Regions from separate parts of the Acidovorax sp. FG48 genome, predicted to be linked through region 1. Evidence: predicted binding sites of a transcription regulator. Region 1 holds the regulator's gene; each other region holds the start of a gene.
The links. The regulator FNR, encoded in region 1, switches genes on or off when oxygen is low (the NO sensors DNR and NnrR bind a similar motif). The targets are predictions, from matches to a motif close to TTGATNNNNATCAA.
Positions count from the first base shown of each region.

Region 2: a site for FNR is predicted at 1,575-1,588, ahead of ACODSU_RS21240 (DUF2189 domain-containing protein). Genes of this name have one in related genera too.
Region 3: a site for FNR is predicted at 1,808-1,821, ahead of ACODSU_RS03445 (3-hydroxybenzoate 6-monooxygenase). Genes of this name have one in related genera too.

Region 1 is NZ_JBMDJH010000006.1:36,303-41,811, forward strand. Features, by position in the region: gene ccoP (cytochrome-c oxidase, cbb3-type subunit III) at 1-735, shown strand, start outside; gene ccoG (cytochrome c oxidase accessory protein CcoG) at 828-2,273, shown strand; gene ACODSU_RS10590 (FixH family protein) at 2,338-2,616, shown strand; gene ACODSU_RS10595 (hypothetical protein) at 2,672-2,968, shown strand; gene fnr (fumarate/nitrate reduction transcriptional regulator Fnr) at 3,070-3,792, opposite strand; gene hemN (oxygen-independent coproporphyrinogen III oxidase) at 3,982-5,364, shown strand; gene ACODSU_RS10610 (sulfite exporter TauE/SafE family protein) at 5,370-5,509, shown strand, end outside.
Region 2 is NZ_JBMDJH010000020.1:64,161-69,669, forward strand. Features, by position in the region: gene ACODSU_RS21230 (LacI family DNA-binding transcriptional regulator) at 1-578, shown strand, start outside; gene ACODSU_RS21235 (HAD-IA family hydrolase) at 844-1,551, shown strand; gene ACODSU_RS21240 (DUF2189 domain-containing protein) at 1,664-2,527, shown strand; gene ACODSU_RS21245 (DUF2788 domain-containing protein) at 2,524-2,736, shown strand; gene ACODSU_RS21250 (tripartite tricarboxylate transporter substrate-binding protein) at 2,907-3,956, opposite strand; gene ACODSU_RS21255 (sensor histidine kinase) at 3,992-5,380, opposite strand; gene ACODSU_RS21260 (response regulator) at 5,384-5,509, opposite strand, start outside.
Region 3 is NZ_JBMDJH010000002.1:103,542-109,050, forward strand. Features, by position in the region: gene ACODSU_RS03440 (cupin domain-containing protein) at 1-514, opposite strand, end outside; gene ACODSU_RS03445 (3-hydroxybenzoate 6-monooxygenase) at 579-1,781, opposite strand; gene ACODSU_RS03450 (MarR family winged helix-turn-helix transcriptional regulator) at 1,908-2,390, shown strand; gene ACODSU_RS03455 (LysR family transcriptional regulator) at 2,395-3,297, shown strand; gene ACODSU_RS03460 (SEL1-like repeat protein) at 3,465-4,598, opposite strand; gene ACODSU_RS03465 (DUF4384 domain-containing protein) at 4,760-5,509, opposite strand, start outside.

The sequences.
Region 1 (5,509 bases):
CGCTGGTGGGTGTGGCTGTTCGTCATCACCATCGTCTTTGGCCTGGGCTACCTGGCCGCCTATCCAGGTCTGGGCAGCTTCACCGGCAAGCTCAACTGGACGCAGAAGGGCGAGTACGAAGCCGAAATGGCCAAGGCCAAGACGGAGCTGGAGCCGCTGTACGCACGCTTTGCCTCCATGAAGCCTGAAGACGTTGCCGCAGACCCCCAGGCCCATGCCATTGGCGAGCGTTTGTTCATGAACAACTGCGCACAGTGCCACGGCTCGGATGCGCGCGGCAGCAAGGGCTTTCCGAACCTGACGGACAACGACTGGCTGCACGGCGGCACGCCCGAGAAGATCCGCGAGACGCTGGAGAAGGGCCGCATCGGCAACATGCCTCCCATGGCAGCCGCAGTGGGCTCCCCGGAAGACGTGCGTAACCTGTCGCACTACGTGCTGAGTCTGTCGGGCAGCCCCCATGACTCGCTGCGCGCATCGCTGGGCAAGGCCAAGTTTGCCGCCTGCGCAGCCTGCCACGGCATGGACGGCAAGGGCAACCAGGCGCTGGGCGCGCCTAACCTGACCGATGACATCTGGCTGCATGGCTGGGGCGAGGCCGCCATCACCGCCATGATCAACAACGGCAAGGTCAACCAGATGCCTGCACAGGCTGAAAAGTTGACCGAGGCGCAGATCGGCGTACTCTCTGCCTATGTGTGGGGCCTGTCGAACAAGCAGGTGGCTGCACGCTGACCTGGCTGCCGGGCGGTGCGTGAGACGCACGGCCCGGGTTTCCATTTGAAGGCACCCCTCTTACGCCTTATCTCCGTTCACAAAGCGACACCATGAGCACACCCAGCGAGCCGGCTCGCAAGGTCATCCCGATTACGCCAGTCGCGGCAGATGCGTCTTCTGCGGGCGAGATCATCTCGCTGTACGAAGCGCAAAAGAAGATCTACCCGCGCTCCATCAGCGGCCTGTTTGCGCGCTGGCGCTGGGGCATGGTGTTTCTCACACAGCTGGTGTTTTACGGGTTGCCGTGGTTTGAGTGGGGCCAGCGCCAGATGGTGCTGTTTGACCTGGGGGCTCGCAGGTTCTACATCTTTGGCCTGGTGCTGTATCCGCAGGATTTCATCTACCTCACCGGCCTTCTGATCATTTCGGCGTTGTCGCTGTTCCTGTTCACCGCAGTGGCCGGGCGTCTGTGGTGTGGCTTTGCGTGCCCGCAGACGGTGTACACCGAAATGTTCATGTGGATCGAGCACAAGATCGAAGGCGATCGCAGTGCCCGGCTCCGCCTGGACAACGGCCCCTGGACGTTCGAGAAGATCCGCAAGAAGTTTTTCAAGCAAGTGGTGTGGATCGCGGTGGCCCTGTGGACCGGGTTTACTTTTGTGGGGTACTTCGTCCCCATTCGAGAGCTGGGCAGCGAGCTGCTGGCGTTCCAGGGCAGCTGGCAGATTTTCTGGGTGCTGTTCTACGGTTTTGCCACCTATGGCAATGCGGGCTTCATGCGCGAGCAGGTCTGCAAGTACATGTGCCCTTATGCGCGCTTTCAAAGCGCGATGTTTGATAAAGATACGCTGATCGTTACCTACGACCCTGAACGTGGCGAGCAGCGTGGTCCGCGCAAGAAGAACATCGACTACAAAGCCCAGGGGCTGGGCGATTGCATTGACTGCTCGCTGTGTGTGCAGGTCTGTCCCGTGGGCATCGACATCCGCAAGGGCTTGCAGTACGAATGCATCGGCTGTGGCCTGTGTGTGGACGCCTGCAACACCGTGATGGACAAGATGCAGTACCCGCGTGGGCTCATCCGCTATTCGACCCAGAACGGCGTGGCCAAGCACTGGACCCAGTCGCAGATGTTGCGCCGCGTGCTGCGCCCCCGCGTGCTGATCTACAGCGCTGTGCTGGTCACCCTTTGCGTGGCCATGTTGGCCAGCCTGGTGGTGCGCACGCCGCTGAAGGTGGATGTGGTGCGGGACCGCGCTGCGCTCTCGCGCATCGTGGCAGGTGGCAAGCTGGAGAACATTTACCGGCTGCAGATCATGAATGCCACCGAGGGCGAGCAGCGTTATCGCATCAGTGCGCGGGGCCTGGAGGGGCTCGAAGTGGCTTCCGAGGCTGAAGTGGACATTGGCGCGGCAGAGTCTCGCTGGGTGGCCGTGCGGTTGCAGATTCCTTATGGTTCCGCCACGCCCGGATCGCACGCCGTTCAGTTTGATGTGCAGGCCGTAGGAGCAGCGGCCCATGTCACGGAGAAATCCGTGTTCCTTGTACCGCGCTGAGCGGTATTCCGGTGGGGCCCTTCAGGGCCGCACTTTGACCGATATTGTTGAGGAGTAAAGCACCATGTCTTCAAACCCTGCCATTGCAACCCCGGCGGCAACCGTACCCTGGTGGAAGTTTGGCCATGTGTGGCTGGTGATTGCCGGGCCTCTGATCGTGATCGTGGCGGGCTTTGTGACGCTGTGGCTGGCGATTTCGCGGCCCGACCCCGTGGTGGCGGAGGACTACTACCGCCAAGGCATCGAAATCAACAAGGCACTGGTGGCGCCGGAAAAGAGTCTGGCGCCGGCCCTCAAGGCCCGCAACCATGCGGCCACCCCTGTGCAAGACCAACCACGCTGAAACCCCAGGGTCGCACACCCTGGCGACCCCGGCAGCACCAGGAGACAGAACCTATATGTGGACGCAACGCCTGATGTGGATTGCATGGCCCGCCTTTTTGATGGCGGGTGTGCTGGAGATGCTGGTTTTTGCCATGGTGGACCCCCAGGACCTGCACTGGTTCGGGCAGCCTCTGGCGCTGTCGAGGCAGGGGGTGTACACCCTCGCATTTTTTGTGTTCTGGGCCATCACCATGGCCACCAGCGCATTGACCACGCTACTGTCCATGTCCCCGTTTGAGGTCAACCGCTGTCCCGTGCCCGACGGGGAGCGCCCTGACGATTGCCGCAAGACATCGTCGTCTTGCTCCTGAGCCTTTTTCGCCGGTTCATGCGGACATGCGCTGCATGCCGTTTTAAAAGGGACCGGCGGACTTTGGTACGGCCCCGACTCTCAGCCGACGAGGGGCCGTAATCAGTGGCAGGTCTGCTGGCTGTTCACAATGCGTCGCAGGGCATCGGTGTCGAGGATGCGCACATGGCGCTGTTTGACTTCCACGATGCCTTCTTCCACAAACTTGGAGAAGGTGCGGCTCACTGTTTCAAGTTTGAGGCCCAGGTAGCTTCCGATCTCTTCGCGCGTCATGCGCAGCACCAGTTCTGATTGCGAGAAACCCCGTGCATGCAGGCGCTGCACCAGGTTGAGCAAGAAGGCCGCCAGGCGCTCCTCGGCACGCATGCTGCCCAGCAGCAGCATCACACCATGTTCGCGCACGATCTCGCGGCTCATGATCTTGTGCACGTGGTGCTGCAGGGCCGTGACTTCGCGGGAGAGTTCTTCGATGCGGTCGAAAGGCATGACGCAGACCTCGGCATCTTCCAGGGCCACTGCGTCACAGGTGTGGTGGTCATTCACGATGCCGTCCAGCCCGATGATCTCGCCCGCCATCTGGAAGCCCGTGACCTGGTCGCGACCGTCTTCGGTGGCTACACAGGTCTTGAAAAAACCGGTGCGGATGGCATACAGGGACGTGAAGGACTCGCCATTGCGAAACAGCGTGCCGCCGCGCTTGACCTTGCGGCGGACAGCAACGACCTCGTCAATGCGCTGCAGTTGCTCTTCGTTCAAGCCCACGGGCATGCACAGCTCGCGAAGGTTGCAGTTGGAGCAGGCGACTTTGATGGTGAGCGGGTTCATAGACACATGGGCTTGGGTTAGCGGTCAAGCATATCGCGCTTGCCGTACACGAACCTGAATACAGAGCGCGGGCAAGCGGCTGACCTTCATCAAATTGTCGCTGTATCGCTTGCGGGTTCACTTGATGCAGGTCAAGGACATGTCCCAGAGCCTACGGCACAGTCAAGGTGTACGCAAGGAAATTTCCCCATGACTGCTGTTTCGCCAGACCTTCTGCGCCGCTTTGACGTGCCAGGGCCCCGCTATACATCCTATCCAACGGCCGACCGTTTCGTGGAGGCGTTTGGTCAGGAAGACTATGTGCTGGCGCTGCAACAGCGCCGCTCGGGCACGCTGGCCAAGGCCATGCCGCTGTCCCTGTACGTGCACATCCCGTTTTGCGAATCCCTGTGTTACTACTGCGCCTGCAACAAGATCATCACCAAGCACCATGACCGCGCCGAGGTCTACTTGCGCTACCTGAGCCGCGAGATCGACCTGCACACCGCGCACTGTGGCGTAGGACAGGTGGTGAGTCAACTGCACCTGGGGGGAGGCACACCCACCTTCCTCTCCGATTCGGGCCTGAGAGAGCTGATGGCCATGCTCAAGCGCAGCTTCACGCTCGCGCCTGGGGGGGAATACTCGATCGAGGTGGACCCCCGCACCGTTAATGCAGAGCGTCTTGCACTGTTGGCTGAGCTGGGTTTTAACCGGCTGAGTTTTGGCGTACAGGACTTTGATGCCGAAGTGCAGAAGGCTGTGCACCGCATCCAGCCTGCCGAGCAGGTGTTTGCGCTGGTCGAATCTGCGCGTTCGTTGGGCTTTGACTCGGTGAATGTGGATTTGATCTACGGCCTGCCGCGCCAGACGCCCGAGTCTTTTGACCGCACGCTGGCCCAGGTGGCACAACTGCGGCCTGACCGCATCGCGCTGTATGCCTACGCGCACCTGCCAGAGCGTTTCAAGCCACAGCGCCGCATCATCTCTGCGGAGTTGCCCACGGGCGCGAGCAAGCTTTCCATGTTGTCGCGCTCGCTCGATGCCTTCATGGATGCTGGATACGTGTACGTGGGCATGGACCACTTTGCGCTGCCCACCGACGCCCTGGCCGTGGCCAAGCGCCAGGGGCGCCTGCACCGCAACTTCCAGGGCTATAGCACGCAGCCGGACTGCGATTTGATCGGCTTGGGCGTATCGGCCATTGGCCGTGTGGGGGCAACCTACAGCCAGAACTCCAAGACGCTGGATGAGTACTACGACTTCCTGGACCAAGGGCGGTTGCCCGTAGTGCGCGGGTTGGCGCTCACGCGCGACGACCTGGTACGCCGTGCGGCCATCATGGCCCTGATGTGCCAAGGGGAACTGCTGTTCGAGCCGATGGAGCAGGCGTGGCTGATCGACTTCCGTCAGTATTTCGCGGCGGAGTTGGCCCAATTGGAGGGCATGCAGGAGCAAGGGCTGGTGCGCGTTGGGCCTGAGGGCATTGAAGTGACCGCGACCGGTTGGTTCTTCGTGCGGGGCATCGCCATGGTTTTTGACCGCTATCTGCAGGCAGACCGCAACCGCGCCCGGTTTTCGCGCATCATCTGATACCTATGCTTGCCACGGTCGGCTGGACTGCTTTGCTCATGGGACTCGCTGGCGGGTCCCACTGCCTGGCCATGTGCTCCGCGCCTTGCGGAGCACTCGTGGGGCAGGGCGGCGCGCCACCGGCGGAGGACAGTGCTGAGCAGGT
Region 2 (5,509 bases), on a different contig from region 1:
CCGCAGACTTCGTCTCGCTGGACAACCAGGGCGCCATGCGCGAAGCCTGTGCCCACCTGCAGCAGCAAGGCTGGCAGCGTCTGCTCTACATCACCCAGCCCTTGCTGGGCGTGAGTTCCCGCATCGAGCGCACAGAGGCCTTCCGTGCGCTGGTGTCGTCCAAACGCTCGGCGGTGCGCGGCACGGTGCTGGAGCTAGCGGCGGAGCAGGGCGATGAGGTGCTGGACCAGGCACTCACCGATCTGCTTCGGCAGGCCCGGCCCGGCGAGCGCTGCGCTGTGGTGGCGGGCAATTCAGTGGTCACGCTGCGGGTGGCTGCAGCCGTCTCGCGCATGGGGTGGACTTTTGGACAACAGCTGGGCTTTGTGGGCTTTGACGACCCTGAGTGGGCGTCGCTGATCCGGCCCGGCCTGAGCGCTGTGGCACAGCCCACCGATGCCATCGGGCAACGCGCCGCGCAGTGCCTGCTGGAGCGCATCAACGGCCTGGAAGGCCCTGCACGCGAGAGCCTGCTGCCGGGCTTGCTGGTGGTGCGCGGATCGTCGTTGGGGCCTGCGGGCGCTGCATCCGCAGACTGAACGCGCTGCATCCCCGGGGACCCTCTGCACGAATCTCGCTGGCCAAGTGGGCGCAGCGGATCGGGAGGGGCTGCAAGGCGCAAAACGCAGCAATAGCCGTAGCTATTGCGAGTATTTGCAACGCGGCAGACCGCCCGAGCCCGCTGATGCACACGGCGCGCTGATTTGTGCAGAGGGTCCCTAGGGCCTGCGGTATGCTTTGTGGCCCTCGCCCCGGTGCATCGCCAGGGCCTCTTTTTTCGCCTTCATCCTTCAGGTGCGCCCTGTGCCAAACCCCTCTCTGGACACCTCCCGCATCCGCGCCATCTCCATTGATCTGGACGACACGCTCTGGCCCATCTGGCCCACCATCACGCGGGCCGAAAGTGTGCTGCTGGACTGGCTGACCCACCACGCGCCCGCCACGGCAGCATTGTTCTCGGACACTGAGGCGCTGCGCGCGATCCGCAACCAGATGGTGACCCTGCGCCCCGACCTGAAGGGCGACCTGAGCGCGCTGCGGCGCGAGTCCATCCGGCTGGCGCTGACGCAGGCCGGTGACGAGCCCGCGCTGGCCGAACCGGCGTTTGATTTGTTCTTTGCCGAGCGGCAGCGGGTGGAGCTGTTTGACGATGCGCACGACACGCTGGCTTTCTTGTCAGCGCGCTACCCGGTGGTGGCGGTGTCCAACGGCAATGCCGATATCCACCGCATCGGCATCGGCCACTACTTTCGCCACAGCATCAGCGCGTCGGACTTTGGCATCGCCAAACCCGATGTGCGCATCTTCCATGCGGCCGCCACGGCTGTGGATGTGCTGCCCCACGAGGTGCTGCACGTGGGCGACGACGCCACGCTGGATGCGCAGGGCGCGCTGAACGCGGGCATGCAGGCGGTGTGGATCAACAGTGCCAACCACCCCTGGCCGCACGACGACACACCGCCCCATGCCACGGTGGACAGCCTTACCGCGCTTTGCCGGCTGTTGGCCTGACGGGTTCTACAGGGTTCGGTTTCTTGCCTCAGGTCAAGGTTTGGGCGCGCGGCGGTTGAAGCTGCGGCCCGATCAGGTCACACTCCATCGTCGCTCAGCGACCCCTCTTACCATGCCCCGTACTCCCCCACCATTACCTGCCATCCGCACCATCGGCCTGATGCAGCCCATGACCTGGCTGGTGCTGGCCTGGCGCGACATGGCACGGGCGGGCTGGATCAGTTTTGCGCATGGCCTGGCGCTCACCCTATTTGGCGCCGCCATCTTTGCGGTGGCACACCACCGCTTCTGGCTGCTGGCGGGTGCGCTGTCGGGGTTTCTGGTGGTGGCACCGGTGCTGGCCACCAGCCTGTACGCGCTGAGCCGCGCGCTGGAGCGTGGCGAGGCCGCCAACCTGGGCGTGGTGCTCAAGACCTGGCTCAACTGGCAGAACAGCCATGTGAACAAATGGGGCAGCGACTACTGGTGCATGCTGCAGTTCGGGGCCCTGCTGGCGCTGGCCGCCTCGGGCTGGGTCATGACCTCGGCGGCGCTCATCACCTTGCTGGCGCCCGTGCCCATCGAGACGCCGCTCGATTTTCTGCGCCATGTGGTCATGGCGCGTGACGGCTGGTTGTTTGAAATCTGGCTGGCGCTGGGCAGCCTGATGGCCGCGCCCATTTTTGCGTCCAGCGTGGTGGCCATGCCGCTGCTGCTGGACCGCCGCGCCACGCTGCTGCAGGCCGTTCTCACCGGCTGGCAGGCGGTCATCACCAACCCGCTGCCGATGGCATTTTGGGCCGCCATCATTCTGGGCTTTACCTTGCTGGGCCTGGGCTCGCTGCTGCTGGGCCTGATCGCTGTGATGCCCATGCTGGGCCACGCCAGCTGGCATGCCTACCGCGACCTAGTGGATGCATCCAGCCTGCCCGAGCGTGACTTGGTGGCCCCCGCTGTACCGAATGCCTCTATGCGTCGGCCAGGAGGGACATCGTGATTTTTGGATTTACCGAGGCGCAGATCTCGGGCTTCTTCCTCACCTACGGGGTGGGGGCGTTCATTGCCTACATGCTGTTCATCATCGGGCAGCTGGCTTGGGAATCGAAGGCCGGGCGCTTTGGCACGTTCGTGATCTTCCTGGGCCTGGGCGTGGGCTTTTTGGGGTTTCTGGCCAAGGTGGTGATTCAGTGGTGGCTGGAGAAGTGATCAGGCATCTTCACAGTCTGGTCCGATCCCATGTCACATGGGCTGTTCTTTGGGCATAAGCCGCTGATTCCCAGTCAGTATGTGTCGGCTGGGTGGATGACTGCGTTGCAGGCAGTTCGTTCATTGGGGCTGGACTCATGGGCATCGGCCGACCCGGCCCGCTGGCCGCTTCAACGCGGCCAGGACCGCAGCCCCAGATCCTGCGCCAGGCGGCGATAGTCGGCCAGGCTGCGCTGCACATAGTCGTCCAGGGCTGGGCCACTCAGCGCGAAGGGGTACAGCCCATGGCGGGCGCACAACGCGGCATATCCGGGCGCCGCCTGGGCTTCCTGCAGGGCGGTCGTCCAGGCGTGGGCAGCCGCGTCCGGCACGCTGGCAGCCATGTAGAGGCCGCGCACGGTGGTCCATTGCAGGTCAATGCCCTGCTCGCGTGCGGTGGGCAGGGCGGCCAGGGTGCCGGGCAACCGCGCGGGGGCCAGCACCGCCAGGATGCGCACCGGCAGGCCTTCGGCAGCGGCACGGGTGGCCTCAGCGGCGTCGCCGGTGAAGATGTCGATGTGCCGGCCGCCCAGCGCCTTGAGCGCTTCGCCACCGCCCTCAAACGACACAAAGCGCATGCGCTTGTGGTCTTGCCCCGCTGCGCGCACCAGCAGCGCAGCCTTCACCCAGTCCTGGCTGCCCAGCGTGCCGCCGGCGCCAAACACCACGCGGCCCGAATCTTTTTGCAACGCGGTGACCACGTCTTGCAAGCGCTGGTAGGGGGCGTCGCGGTGCACCGCCACCACGCCGTAGTCGTTGCCCAGCGTTGCAATCCAGCGCACGGCGCTCACCGGGTGGGGGCCGAAGCGGCCCTGCGCCAGGTTGAGCAGCGAGCCGCTGGAGAACGCCACCAGCGTGCCGGGCCCTCCCAGGCGGCCCGTGGCCACCTGGTCAAACGCCACTGCACCAATGCCGCCGGGCAGGTAGCGGGTGCGCAGCGGCGTGCGGCCGGGGCGCACGGCCTGCAGCGCCTGGGAGGCCAAGCCACAGGTCAGGTCAAATCCACCGCCGGGGCGTGAGGGCGCAATGCACTCTGCCGGTTCACGGGATGCGTCGGCCGCTGCTGATAAGGGAGCCAAGCCCGCGCCAGCGCTGGCGGCGGCCGCGAGCGTCTGCAGCAGCTGGCGGCGGCTGCAAGGCGCGGTCAGCAGGCGGTCCGTGGCGGGCAAGGGCTGCGGCATGGGGTGTGCAACGTTCAGTGGTTCAGCGGGCTGCGTCAGGCGCGGGGCCACCAGAGTATCGCCAGAAGCCCCGGCCCCTCGGCGCGTGCCTGCAGCCGCAGGCTGCCCCGGTGCCGCTCGGCAATCGACCGTGCAATCGCCAGCCCCAGGCCCGACCCGCCCGCCGTGGCCTGCGAGCCGCGCCGGTAGCGCTGGCCCAGGGCGTCGCGCTCCTCGGCGGGCAGGCCGGGACCGTTGTCCTCCACGCTGATGCTCCAGCCCAGGCTGTCACCCGCGGCCGACACCGTGACGGTGCCCTGCGCAGGGGTGTAGGCGATGGCGTTGGCGGCCAGATTGGTCAGGGCCTCGCGCAGCAGGCCGCTGTCGCCCACGGCCTCGATGCCAGCGGCGGGCGTATGTATGCCAAAGTCGATCTGCTTGGCGCGCGCCTGGGGCAGCAGCTCCAGCGCCACCGTGCGCAGCAGCGGGGCCAGGTCGAACGGGGTCAGCTCCACCGCCGCTGTGTCGCTGCGGCCCAGTGCCAGCAGTTGCTGTGTGCTGCGCGTGGCGCGGGCGATTTCGCCCCCGATGGCGGCCAGCGTGTGCTGCACCTGCGTGCTGTCGCCCTCGCGGCGCGCGTAGTCGATCTGCATCTGCAGCGTGGTGAGGTGGGTGCGCAGCTGGTGCGAGGCGTCGTCCAGAAACTGTCGCTGCTGCGCCACCAGGTCTTGTGTGCGCGCCATCTGCTGGTTGACCGCGTCCACCAGCGGGCGGATGTCGGCGGGCAGGTCGTTGGATGCCAGCGGGGTCATGTCGTCGCTGCTGCGGGCCTGCACTTCGCGCGCCAGCCGCGCCAGCGGGCGCAGCGCCACGGCCAGCAGCGCCGCAGTGCCCAGCACCATGAGGGCCAGCACCAGCGCATCGCGCTGCACCGCGCGGCGCACAAAGCGGTCGGTGAAGTCCTGCCGCGACCGGGTGCTTTCGGCCACCTGCACCAGCACGGTGGATGCGGGTTCTGCGCGGTCCAGCGCGCGGCGGTAGGCGGCCAGCCGCACGGATTCGCCAAAGTAGGTGGCGTCATAAAACCGCGGCACGCCGGGTTCCAGATCGCCAGCGGGCAGGGGCAGGTCGGCATTGCCCAGCTCTACCAGCCCGTCGGACGACGCCACGCGAAAGTACACGTTGCCGCTGGCCGTGAGCTCAAAGAATTCGAGCATGCTGTATGGCAGCTCGGCCGAGAGGCCGCCCGAGGCGGTGGAGATGTTGGCGTCGATGGACTTGAGCGCGCCCAGCAGCGAGCGGTCGTAGGCCGCGTTGGCGGCCTCCAGCGCATCGTGCCGGGTCATCCACAGCTCCACGCCCGTCACCAGGGCCAGCAGCGGCAGCAACAGCATGGCCAGCAGGCGCCACAGGCTGGCGCGGCGCAGGCGTGCGGTCAGGCCCATCGGTCAGTCAGCCTCAAGCGCGTAGCCCAGGCCGCGCAGCGTGGTGATACGCACACCGCTGCCATCCAGCCGCTTGCGCAGGCGGTGTACAAACACCTCCACGGCTTCGGGGTGCACGTCGTCATCGTC
Region 3 (5,509 bases), on a different contig from region 1:
CGGCCGCGTTGTGGTGGGCGTGCCAGTTCCACCCGCCCTGGGGCAGGAAGTCGCCGCGCGACATGCGCACCGAGTCGCCGTTGACCACGGTCCACACACCTTCGCCCTCCACGATGAAGCGGAACGCGTGCTGTGTGTGGCGGTGTTCGGGCGCGTCCTCGCCTGGCATCAGGTACTGGATGGCCGCCCACAGCGTGGGTGTGGCAAATGGTCTGCCGCCCAGGGATGGGTTGGCCAGGGCGATGGCCCGGCGCTCGCCCCCGCGCCCCACGGGCACGATGCGGCCGGCTTCATCGGCCAGCGGCACCAGCCGGTCCCACCGCCACAGGTGGGCGCTGGCCTTGCTCTGCGGATGCGGGGGCATCAGGTCGCCGATCTGCGTCCACAGCGGCACCAGCATTTCCTGCTCAAAGCCGCGGTACAGCTGTTCCAGCGCGGGGGTGGGCTCGGGCTGGCCATGGGCCGCCACGGCGGTCAGGCGAACGGGGGACAGTACGGGATCCATCGCGCTCATGGGAATTCCTTGGGTTGAATGTGGGGGAGGGGGGAAGATCGATGGGGCAGGGCGCACGGCTGGCTCAGTCGGCCAGGCAGTTGTCGACCTTCCAGGCATACAGCCACTCCATCGCGTCGTAAAAACGCTCGGGGCTGCGGCCTTTCCAGAGGTCGTTGCGCACCAGGCGCTCCACGCCCTGGGCGTGGAAGATGCGGCCCATTTCGCGTGCCGACAGCACCACGCGTGCCGTGCGGGCGATGCGGGAGCGCTCGTACAGCGACAGTGCCTGGGGGAAGTCTTGGTGGCAGCGCTTGAGGGCCTCGCCCAGCGTCACCGCGTCTTCCAGCGCCATGCAGGCGCCCTGGGCCAGGTACTGCAGGGTGGGGTGGGCGGCATCGCCCAGCAAGGTGGCGCGGCCAAAGGTCCACTGGCCGATGGGCTCGCGGTCGGCGGTGGCCCAGCGTTTCCAGCTCTTGGGCATGTCGATCAGTTGGTGGGCGCGTGGGCAGCAGTCGCGGTAGTAGCTCTGCACCTCTTCGCGGCTGCCCTCGCGCACGCCCCATTCCTCTTGTTCGCGGCTGTGGAAGGTCACGACCACGTTGTACTGCTCGCCGCCACGCAGCGGGTAGTGCACCAGGTGGTAGTTGGGGCCGACCCAGATGCTGGCAGCGTTCCAGCGCAGGTCTTCGGGGAAGTCGTTCTTCTCCACCACGGCGCGGTACACCACATGGCCCGACACGCGGGCGGCGTCACCCACGTATTGCTGCCGCACGACGGACTTCACGCCATCCGCACCAATCAGGGCCTGGCCCTGGTGTGCCACGCCGTGCTGGTCGTATACGGTGACGGTGTCGCCGGCTTGCTCCACGCGCTCGATGCGCGTGCCGGTCAGTGTCTCGATGTTGCCGTGCGCTTTGGCCCCTTCCAGCAACGAGGTGTGGATGTCCGCGCGGTGGATCACGGCGTACGGGTTGCCAAAGCGCTGGCGAAAAGCCTCGCCCGTGGGGATGCGGCCGACCAGGCGTTCGTCCAGCGCGTCATGCATCACCATTTCGTCGGTGTAGACCGCGCGGGTCCGCGCCAGCTCGCCAATGCCCAGGGCGTCAAACGCGGCAAAGGCGTTGGGGCCCAGCTGGATGCCCGCTCCGATCTCGCCGAGCTGCGGAGCCTGCTCCAGCACCTTGACCGCATAGCCCTGGCGCGCCAGGGCCAGGGCTGCTGCCACGCCACCGATGCCTCCGCCAGCGACCAGGACGGGTGCTGTGGGAGTGTTCAAAACTGTCATTGCCGCTGTCTCCATCCGTTGTGCCACTGACGTGGATCAATAAGCCGTGTACACATCAAAAGTATACTGATGATTAGTGTAGGGCCTAAAATGACCCGCATCAAGATCGGTAGAAACCCTAGATTCATGTCCGTAGAGATCGACAACCTCCCTGGTTTCCATATCCGCCGCCTGCAGCAGATTGCGGTGGCCGTGTTTCTGGAGGAGACGCAGGCCACGGGCATCACCCCTGTGCAATACGCTGCGCTGTATGCCGTGGGGCGCGAGCCGGGCATCGACCAGCGCACGCTGGCGCGCACCATTGGTTTTGACACCTCCACCATTGGCAGCGTGATCGACCGGCTGGAGTCGCGCGGGCTGATGCAGCGCAATGCCCACCCCGAAGACCGCCGCGTGCGTCTGCTGACCCTCACGCCCGAAGGCCAGCGTGTGCTGGAAGAGGTGGAGCCCGGCATGCTGCGCGCGCAGGAGCGCATGCTCGAACCCCTCGCGCCCGAACAGCGCGCGGTGTTCATGGACATGCTGCGCACGCTGGTGCGGGGCAACAACGCGCTCAGCCGTGCGCCCAGCGAGCCGCTGGACGGACGCGCTGCACGGCGGGCCCGGTGACGCCATGGACTGGGACAACCTGCGCTACTTTCTGGAACTGGCCCGCGCTGGCACGTTGGTGGGGGCCGCGCGCCGCCTGGCCGTGGACCACACCACGGTGGCGCGCCGCCTGCAGGCGCTCGAAAAGCAGGTGGGCTCCGCCCTGTTTGCACGCGAGGCCGGCGGCCACCGGCTGACCGAGGCCGGGCGCGCGCTGCTGCCCCAGGTCGAGGCCATGGAAGCCGCCTTTCTGGCGGTGGAAAACGCCGCCCCCGGCGTGCGCCAAGGCCTGCACGGCCTGGTGCGCATCGGCACCACCGAGGGCTTCGGCAACCTGATCCTGGCGCCCCAGCTGGCCCGGTTTGCGCTGGACCACCCCGGCCTGGTGGTGGACCTGCTGGCGCTGCCCCGCCTGGTGCACCTGTCGCGCCGCGAGGCGGACATCGTCATCTCGCTGGAGCGCCCGGCGCGTGGCGCGGTGGTGGTCGTGAAGCTGACCGACTACGTGCTGCAACTGTATGGAGCGCGCAGCTACCTGCAGCGCCATGCCCCCATCCACACTCCAGACGACCTGCGGGGCCACACCTTTATCAGCTACGTGGACGACCTGCTGTTCAGCAAGGAGCTGCAAATCCTGGACGAGCTGCACCGCCCCGCGCATTTCGCGCTGCGCAGCACGAGCATCCTGGCCCAGTACGAAGCCGCCCGGGTGGGGGCGGGGCTGGCCGTGCTGCCCGCCTTTGTGGCAGCGCAAGACCCGTCCCTGGTGCCCGTGCTGCCCGGGGTGGCACGGTTTCAGCGCACCTTCTGGATGTCCATGCCCGGTGACAATAAACATGTAGCCCGCATGCAGGCTACGTGGGCGTTTTTGCGGGAGGCGGTGGCGGCTCAGCAGGGGTTGCTGTTGCCTGCGGTGATTGCTACTTAATTGATAGCTGATAAGTCAATTTCGAATAGCACTACAAGCCCGTTGGATTCCATTTCCTGATTTTTGGGGCGCTACCTGTGCGGCTGGAGTCCATGGCCCAGGACAGGTTTCGAGGGCGCTCGTGTCGGGGCGGGTATTGGGTGTTTGTCCCCAGCTTTTGGGCCAACCTAACGGCGCAACACTTGCCCCGGCGTCCGCCACTGCAGCGGTACCAGGTCATACAGCGGGCTTGGCTCGCGCTGCCAGCCGCTGGTGGGTGCTGCGGTGGTCGTGCCGGTGGGCGAGCCGTTGGTGCCGATGTGAAGACCGGCGAGCTGCTGCATCCACGCGACGTCGATGGCGCCGCCTTGCAAGGGTCTGGAGAAGATCAGCTCCAGCATCTTGCGGCCCTGTGGGTCGCCGCTGCTGGCTGCTACCTGGTACAGGCGCACGGCCTCGGTGTAGTTGGCAGGTACGCCGTCGCCGCGGTGGTAGCGCTGGGCCTCCGCGTACCAATCTGCAGCGCTGTAGCGGGCTGATCGGGTGCGGGCGTTGGGACCGCTCTGGATGCGGCGGGCCAGAAGGCGGGCGTTGGCGGCGGCGGCCTCGGATTTTGCAGACGCTGATTGAAACTGGACCATCGCCTGTTCGAGATCGCCGCTGGCGATGAATTCCAGCCCCAGTTCGTTGCCGGCCTGCGCGTTGCCGGCCCGCACAGCTTGCGTCAACAGTTTTTGGAGCGATGGGCTGGTCGTCGCTGGGGCCGCTGAGCCGGGATATCGGTCAGGTGAGGACAGACGGGGCTCGGCCAATGGAGCCAATGCCTTGGCCGCATGCCATTCGAGGTATTTGGCAAGCCCCGGATCGGCACGGCCCACCAGCGCAATCCAGTGCATGGCGGTTGAAGGATTGGGTGCTGCCACACACCCGCTGAGCTGGCACCACGCAAGGCCCGCAGGAGCCAGGGGGTGGCTGAGCATTTGCGCACGTTCAAACCAGTGCTGAGCCTGCGCCGGGTCAGCGGGCATGGCCAGGCCATGCAACGCCAGCAATCCCAACAGCCACGCCGCATCGGCAGGCGTCAGGTCGCCCGTTGATCGCGTTGTAGGGGCAGGGGGGGCGCGCGGCTTGCGCGTCGGCACCCCATCGCGTTGCGCGGTGCTGCGAAGTTTTTGCAACATCTTCTCCTGTATGGGGTCGTCAGACCCGGGCACTTGGGGGGATGCGGCGTTTAGGTTGGAACGATCGATGTCGGTGATTTCTGCGGGCGTGGGAAGCGCCTGCACCGATCCCTGCGCAGGAGCAGCAGTCACCAACGCCATCACCAGGCACGCTGCACCCGAGGCTTGCGCAACAGCGCCGTGGACTGCGCGCCATATTCCTTGCGGTGAGTGTGCCCCACCAAGGGTGGAGTGCGTGCGCGCCGTAGTCGCCGGGGCGGTGGTCATGGCGTTTGCCTGCGCGGTGCTTTACCGACGGTGTTTCACTTGCGCTGGGCGGGTTGCGTCGGCGCGGCGGCTGCAGCGGGCAGGGCCCGGCGTGGAATGACTTGCCAGTACACGGCATTGCCGGTGTAGCCATCGGTACCCCAGGCGGTGGCGAAGGCTTCGTTCAAGCGCTCCAGCGCCCGGTAGTTCGGGATGGGCTTGAGCGGCGGTCCGCGCAGCGCCTCGGGCAAACGGGGCGTGCTGTCCTCGTCGGTGGCAAAGCAGGCCACACCCTCGGTGCCGGGGCTGGCGGCGTCCATGATGAAGCCGGGGTTGGGGCTCATCCAGTCGGGGATGCGTATGGCCTGGTTGGCAGACACCCAGCCGGTGGTGTTGGCCTGGTTGGGCAGCAGGCGGATGACTGTGCCGGTGGCATCGGCCAGAAAACACTGCAGGTAGGAGGCGCGCGACACGGTGGCCGACAGGAAGACCTGTTCACCCACCTCGAATGCGGTGCGCTCCAGCAACACGTTCTCGATCTGCAGATCGATGCTGCGCGCAGGAGGTGGGTCTCCGTACTTGGCAGCCCCAGGATTGGTGCTCACCACCTGCACTGCAGCATCTGGTGTGGCAGGACTGGCGGCGATCTGCGGCACAGGCTCTGCGTGTGTGCTGGCCCAGCCAATGCGGGCCAGGGTGCCGTCTGCGGACAGCCCGACAAAGTGGCGCAGCGCCCGTTCGTAGGTCGCAAAGTCCACCACGCCCGTCACCACCATGCCGTTGTCTGCTTGAAAGCGCGCCAGGGC